Regions from separate parts of the Erwinia sp. Eh17-17 genome, predicted to be linked through region 1. Evidence: predicted binding sites of a transcription regulator. Region 1 holds the regulator's gene; the other holds the start of a gene.
What was found. The regulator CRP, encoded in region 1, controls carbon source genes, mostly activating them, when cyclic AMP is high. The targets are predictions, from matches to a motif close to ATGTGANNNNNNTCACAT.
Positions count from the first base shown of each region.

Region 2: a site for CRP is predicted at 1,434-1,451, ahead of pth (aminoacyl-tRNA hydrolase). Genes of this name have one in related genera too.

Region 1 covers NZ_JBDFQT010000004.1:21,865-25,284, reverse strand. The annotation lists gene ABEH87_RS12620 (YccS/YhfK family putative transporter) at 1-1,197, opposite strand, end outside; gene crp (cAMP-activated global transcriptional regulator CRP) at 1,255-1,887, opposite strand; gene ABEH87_RS12610 (OsmC family protein) at 2,254-2,661, shown strand; gene ABEH87_RS12605 (phosphoribulokinase) at 2,812-3,420, opposite strand, start outside.
Region 2 covers NZ_JBDFQT010000001.1:1,187,294-1,190,713, reverse strand. The annotation lists gene ABEH87_RS05285 (EAL domain-containing protein) at 47-718, shown strand; gene pth (aminoacyl-tRNA hydrolase) at 766-1,353, opposite strand; gene ychH (stress-induced protein YchH) at 1,627-1,911, shown strand; gene ABEH87_RS05270 (GGDEF domain-containing protein) at 1,959-3,131, opposite strand; gene ABEH87_RS05265 (MFS transporter) at 3,221-3,420, opposite strand, start outside.

The DNA.
Region 1 (3,420 bases):
GACAAACATCACTGTCATCAGGATCCAGTAAGGCTTCGGCAGGTTAAAGAACAGTGCCAGAGAGCTGGCAAAGGTCAGCATAACGGCATAGCGTGCGGCGGTGCGCAGGGCCGAGGATTTCAGCGACAGGTAGCTTTTCAGCGCGGGAAGCAGCGGCAGGCGGCGCTGGCGGTCGGCCATCAGGTCGCGACGGTACAGCGGGCGCTGGGTGCGTAGTACCCGTGCAATGCGGCTGAAGTGGTAGTAACAAAAGTTACCCACCGGGTTATCCGGATGCTGACGGGCGATTTTCTCCAGCGCCTGCAGCGGTTTGTCCATGGTGAAACGTTGCGCAAAACGGTGGTAGAGAATGTCATCCGCCAGCACCCGCAGCCGGGCGGCAATGGTCTGGGCATTCCAGCGGATCACCGCCTCAGCGTGGCTCTGCTCCACCAGTTTCTGCACTTCTTCCGGCTGATGCAGACTGACCGCAATGTGTTCCTGTAAGTCGAGTGCCACCTGAAACGCCCGCGTCAGGCGCTGATAGTGGTTATCGCGGCTGGCGGACAGCATATGCATCTGCTGGTAGCAGGTGTTAATCAGATCGACCGCTTTCTGCTGGCGTGCCAGCAGCGGCGGCAGGGCAGTTTCCGGGTCAGTCAGTCGGGTGAGCAGGGTGTATTTGGCGTCGCAGTAGTCGGCCAGCTCGCGGTATAGCAGACTGAGGGTTTCGCGCATCGGCTGCTCTTTCCACAGCCAGAACCAGAACCAGTTAAATGCGCCGTACCAGACGGTGCCAAGAATATACAACAGCGGTGGCTGCCACATCGGCATCCGCCCGGCAAGGCTGAGGGTGAAGATGGCAGCGATCAGAGAAGCGGGTAACAGACGGCCATGAAGCGGACTGATTTCACCGGTCACGCCCAGCAATAATGCCATGACCAGCAGGATCACCGGCAGCGGCACGCCTTCGGCTCCGGCGTACTGGATTAAAAAACTGCTGAAGGCGAACAGTCCACCGCCCACTATCAGGCGTTTAAAGAAGCGTTTGTGCGGGGTATCAAGACCGGCGTTATTACAGCAGGCAGGCACCAAAGAGAACAGCAGACCGCTTTGCAGTTCACCCAGCATCCAGCCAATGGCCACAGGTAAACACAGCACCAGCGTTTGCCTGAGCGCATAGTTAACTTCGGGATGATAGATGATTCGCCGCCACATGATCCACACCAAATAAAAACGGCGCGACAGGGCGTCGCGCCGTGGGGTCAGAGCCGGTTAACGTGTGCCGTAAACAACGATAGTTTTACCGTGTGCGGAGATCAGGTTCTGATCTTCCAGCATTTTCAGAATACGGCCAACGGTTTCGCGGGAACAGCCAACAATCTGGCCGATCTCCTGACGGGTGATTTTAATCTGCATACCATCCGGGTGAGTCATGGCATCAGGCTGCTTCGCCAGATTCAGTAACGTCTGGGCAATGCGCCCGGTAACGTCAAGGAAAGCTAAATTACCCACTTTCTCTGATGTGACCTGCAGTCGACGCGCCATTTGTGAAGACAGGCGCATCAGGATGTCAGGATTCACCTGAATCAACTGACGGAATTTTTTGTAGGAGATTTCAGCCACTTCACAGGCTGTTTTTGCACGTACCCACGCACTGCGCTCCTGACCTTCTTCAAAGAGGCCCAGTTCGCCAATAAAGTCGCCCTGGTTGAGGTAAGAGAGGATCATCTCTTTGCCTTCTTCATCCTTGATTAACACCGCTACAGAACCTTTAACGATGTAGTAGAGGGTTTCCGCCTTTTCACCCTGATGAATCAGCGTGCTTTTGGATGGATATTTGTGAATATGGCAATGTGACAGGAACCATTCGAGAGTAGGGTCTGTTTGCGGTTTGCCGAGAACCATTCGCTGTTATCCTCTGTTGTAATCGTGCCTAATCTACCCTGTATTCTACGTGCTGCAGCGGCGTCGCCGCTGGCCTGCTGCGCGAAATATTTAGGGTATCAGGGTATGAGTCCCTGCCAGGCGTTGAAATATTCAAGCGTTCCCATAGGAAATGATACGGGCCTCTGTTAAGAGCATGGCTCGTGCTGTCGTCCCGTTTTTACCTTGCATTCTCATGCCAGTAAAATATTGCAGCTTTGTTTGTAGCACAGCTTTACCAGACTGTCTTCTGTTGTCTCGCTTCAGCATAATTTGAAAAAGGGAGCATTGCCGTTTTTCCTGGCGCGGCGTACTCTGCGGTAACTGAATGAATTCGAGGATTTAGTTATGCAGGCACGTGTTAAATGGGTTGAAGGGCTGACATTTTTGGGAGAATCCTCATCTGGCCATCAGATTCTGATGGATGGAAACTCAGGGGATAAAGCACCCAGCCCGATGGAGATGGTGCTGATGGCGGCCGGAGGCTGTAGCGCCATTGATGTGGTCTCTATTTTACAAAAAGGCCGTCACGATGTGGCCGACTGTGAGGTGAAGTTAACGTCAGAGCGTCGTGAAGAGGCCCCGCGTATTTTCACCCATATCAATCTGCATTTTATCGTCAGCGGCAAAGCGCTGGGGGATAAGGCGGTGTCCCGCGCGGTCGATCTTTCCGCAGAGAAGTATTGCTCGGTGGCCATTATGCTGGGCAGCGGGGTGAAAATGACGCACAGCTACGAAGTCATTGAGCTGTCCTGATGACTGTCACTGGGGTTAATGCCGGTGCAGGCCTGGTGGAAAAGCGTCAGTAATCGCTGTGCTCTCGCTATCAGCGGAGATTTTTTCGACCTGATTGCGACATAGGGTATCAATGGCTGCACGTGAATATTTAATCCCACCTGGAGCCGCTCAGCCGATTTTCTTGCCTTCAATCAGATTTTTGACCAGCGGCCCCATAATCAGCTCCATCGCCAGCCCCATTTTGCCTCCCGGCACCACCAGCGTTTTAATATGAGAGATAAACGAGCCCTGTAACATCGACAGCAGGTAAGGGAAGTCGATATCTTCCAGCCCCTGGAAGTGGATCACCACGAAGCTTTCATCCAGAGAGGGGATACCGCGTGCGGCAAACGGGTTGGAGGTATCCACCGTCGGCACGCGCTGGAAGTTGATATGCGTGCGCGAGAACTGCGGGGTAATGAAGTTGATGTAATCCTCCATTGAGCGCACCACAGAGTCCATCACGGCTTCGCGCGAATGGCCACGCTCGCCGGTATCCCTCACCAGCTTCTGTATCCACTCCAGGTTGACGATTGGCACCACGCCGACCAGCAGGTCCACCTTTTCGGCTACGTTGTGCTGTGGCGTCATGACGCCGCCGTGCAGGCCTTCATAAAACAGTACGTCGGTCGGTTCCGGCAGGGGTTGCCACGGGGTAAATGTGCCCGGTACCTGATTCCACGGCACCGCTTCATCATAGGTGTGCAGATATTTGCGCGACTGGCCGGTGCCGCTGTG
Region 2 (3,420 bases), on a different contig from region 1:
CGGCGATTTTTTTCACTGGCAGGATGCCGTTAACTGGCCCGACGGCATGAAAAACGATTTTTTTTGTATTCCTGTACATACCCTGAGTGGTGAGTTGATCGCCATCGATCTGACCTACCGGCCGCAGCCTGTCTCTCAGGATGGGGCCGGGCTGGTGCCCGTACTTCCTTACGAACGGTTTCTCAACCAGCTGCTGATTATTGAAGAATCTGGTGATTATTTCCGCCAGCAGGGGCTGTTATGCAGCGTCGCCATTGATTTCCAGCTGGCGCGTGCGGTCACCGAATCGTCGTTTATTCAGCAGATCCTCAGTCAGCTGCCTTTCGTGCGGCTGAAGCTGTCGGAAGATTTTCCTAACCTGCACGACGGGATGAATAATCCTCTGTTACGGACCCTGATTGAGCAGCTGAATATTTTATGGCTGGATGACCTGGGGGCGGGGGATGCTAATCTGAACGCGCTTCAGTCGAACATGTTTGAAGCGGTAAAACTTGACCGTCAGTTCTATCTGGACAACGTGGATAAGCCGTATTTTACCGTGCTGATCAATCATATCCGGGAATACACTAACCGGGTGATTGTTGGTGGGGTAGCAGGGGACGGACAGCTCGAGCGACTGCGGCACAGCAAAATCTGGGGCGTTCAGGGCTATTTCAGCCCATCAGTGACGCTGCAAACCCTTGGACCTGCCGACGACCGGCGCTGCCAGAATCAGTAAACCCGCTGCGGAATTTGCCTCAGCGGGTTCGCCAGAACATCACCCTGCTAGCCCGCTTTGTAGCTGTGCAGGCGGTTCATGGCCTTCAGTCGATCTTCTTTCAACCAGACCTCGGTACACCGCGCAGCTTCATCAACGGCGTTGTCAATCAGCGTTTGTTCCGCCGCCTGCGGTTTCCCCAGCACAAATCCCACCACTTTATTGCGATCGCCGGGATGGCCAATGCCAATGCGCAGACGATGAAAGTCGAGGCTGTTGCCGAGCTTACTGATGATGTCTTTTAGCCCGTTGTGGCCACCGTGGCCGCCGCCCTGTTTGAATTTTGCCACGCCGGGTGGCAAATCCAGCTCGTCATGAGCGACCAGGATCTCTTCTGGTGTAATGCGATAAAACGTCGCCATCGCCGCCACGGCTTTGCCGCTGAGGTTCATAAACGTGGTGGGAACCAGCAGGCGCACATCTTCACCGCCGATGTTTAAGCGTGCCGTGTAACCGTAAAATTTGCTCTCTTCTTTCAACGACTGATTATGGCGTTCAGCCAGCAAGTCAACATACCAGGCACCGGCATTATGGCGCGTGGCGGCGTATTCAGCGCCGGGATTGGCAAGGCCAACAATCAGTTTGATGCTGCTCACGAGTAGATTTTCCTGAAGCGTGCGGGGTGAAAAGGCTAGTTTACTCAAGCAGGTGCGAGAACTCAAAGATCTGCCAGACAATGTGATGAAAATCACAATGATTCATCAAAGTGATAATACGATTTCTATATAAAAACAGGCTGTTAGACGTAAAGTTTTGTCAAAGAATTAGCGATAAATGTGATCGCCCACTCATCAGCATTGCTTAAGATTGCCTAGACTATCAGCACCCGGCAAAGGAGTTTGCCTGTTAATACTGTCTGGAGGTACGCAATGAAACGTAAACATTCACACTTGATGGGTAATGCCCTGATGGTTCTGGGCCTGGTGGTGATGATCGGCGGGGTAGGTTATTCCGTCGTCAACCAGATGCCGCAGCTCCACCTGCCGCAGTTTATGGTGCATGGGGCCATCTTCAGTATCTTCATTGGCGCGCTGCTGTGGCTGGTGGGTGCCAGGATCAGCGGCCGTGAGAAAATTGCCGATCGTTACTACTGGGTTCGTCACTGCGGTGAAAAACGCTGCCGTCACGGTTCCGGCCAGCAGCACCACCGCTAACGGTTGATTGGCAGGCACACCTGCAATCCGGGTGTGTTATGACTAACTTACCCCATTAACAGGCTCTTATGGGGGACCTGTGTCGGCTCACAGAATATTTTGACCTGGTTCCTTCCTGCCGCTTTCGCCTGATATAACGCTTCATCCGCTGCCGCCATCAGGTCGTCGATATCCTCACGATCGGGGCGGCAGCTCGCCACACCAATGCTGACGGTGTAGCTGACCTCCTCCGGACATGAGCTCTCCACCACCTTACGTACACGTTCCGCAAACTGAACGCTTTCACTCTCGGACCCCAGTACCACCGCGGCAAACTCCTCGCCTCCCAGGCGGGCGAAATAGCTTTCCGGCGGCAACAGGTGCATGACCTGCTGGCAGAAATCGGTCAGTACCCGATCGCCCTGAGAATGACCATAGCGATCGTTGATGGATTTAAAATGGTCAAGATCAAACAGCATCACCGACAGCGGGCGCTGGTTGCAGCTCCAGCCTGCGGTCAGTTGGCTGGTTTTTTCAAACAGCGCCCGCCGGTTCCATACCCCGGTGAGCGGGTCGAGCAGCGACGCCTGGCGGTAGATAATCTGCGTGCGCTCATTGACCATCGCCATCATGGTAAAACTCAGGCCGATGACGACCAGTATCGATTCCAGAATCACATAAACCGAGAAGGTTGAGCCGCCGATGGCCCCGTGCACCGGGCTGGGAATGCCGCCGTCGAGTAAGGCTCGCAGGATGTTAAAACCAAGGTGAATGCCCAGCAGCAGCTGCGCCGGCCACCACGTCACCGGCAGCAGAGCGCGTGCGCGCTTCAGTTCGTAAAGCATCGCGGAGGTGTAAATAATACACAGCAGGGAACTCGCGAGAATGCGGTGTGGCAGTGAAAAATAGAACCACGGAAACAGGCACAGCAGGCTCCACAGCACCATTCCCAGCGACCAGAAGCCGCCGCAGCGCTTGCCGCGCAGGGCGCGGAAGGCGTTAAACTGCAGCCCATAAGCACAAAGCACCAGCACATTCCCCACTACTACCGGCAGGAACAGCATTCCTGAACTGCGCAGGCTGCTCAGCCCGACGGCAACAATGCTCAACACCAGCGAGAGACAGCTGAATCCCAGTACCCGGTTATACTGCGCCCCGCGCCAGGCGAAGACCATAATGATACTGAGGAAGCCCAGTACATACAGTTCGCAGACAAACAGCGTGTAGACATCGAGTACCATTTGGGAAATTCCACGGGGGAGTAATCACAGCAAAATATCACTAAATAATACTCTCCGACAGGGGGCGCTGAACCGATCCAGTAAATATATTAATCATTTCCCGCAAGCTCCCGGCGCGCGGGCCGCAGGCAGTGCCAGATGGCGACAGCACACAGCAGGGTGAGGGCCATCAGCACCCACAGCAGCTGCTGAAAAGCCTGTTCAGCCAGTGGCAGAAGCGTCGCGCTGGAAAGATGGTAGCTGGCCAGCAGGCGCGCGCTGTCGGGCGATCCGCCGCTGGCGGCCAGCT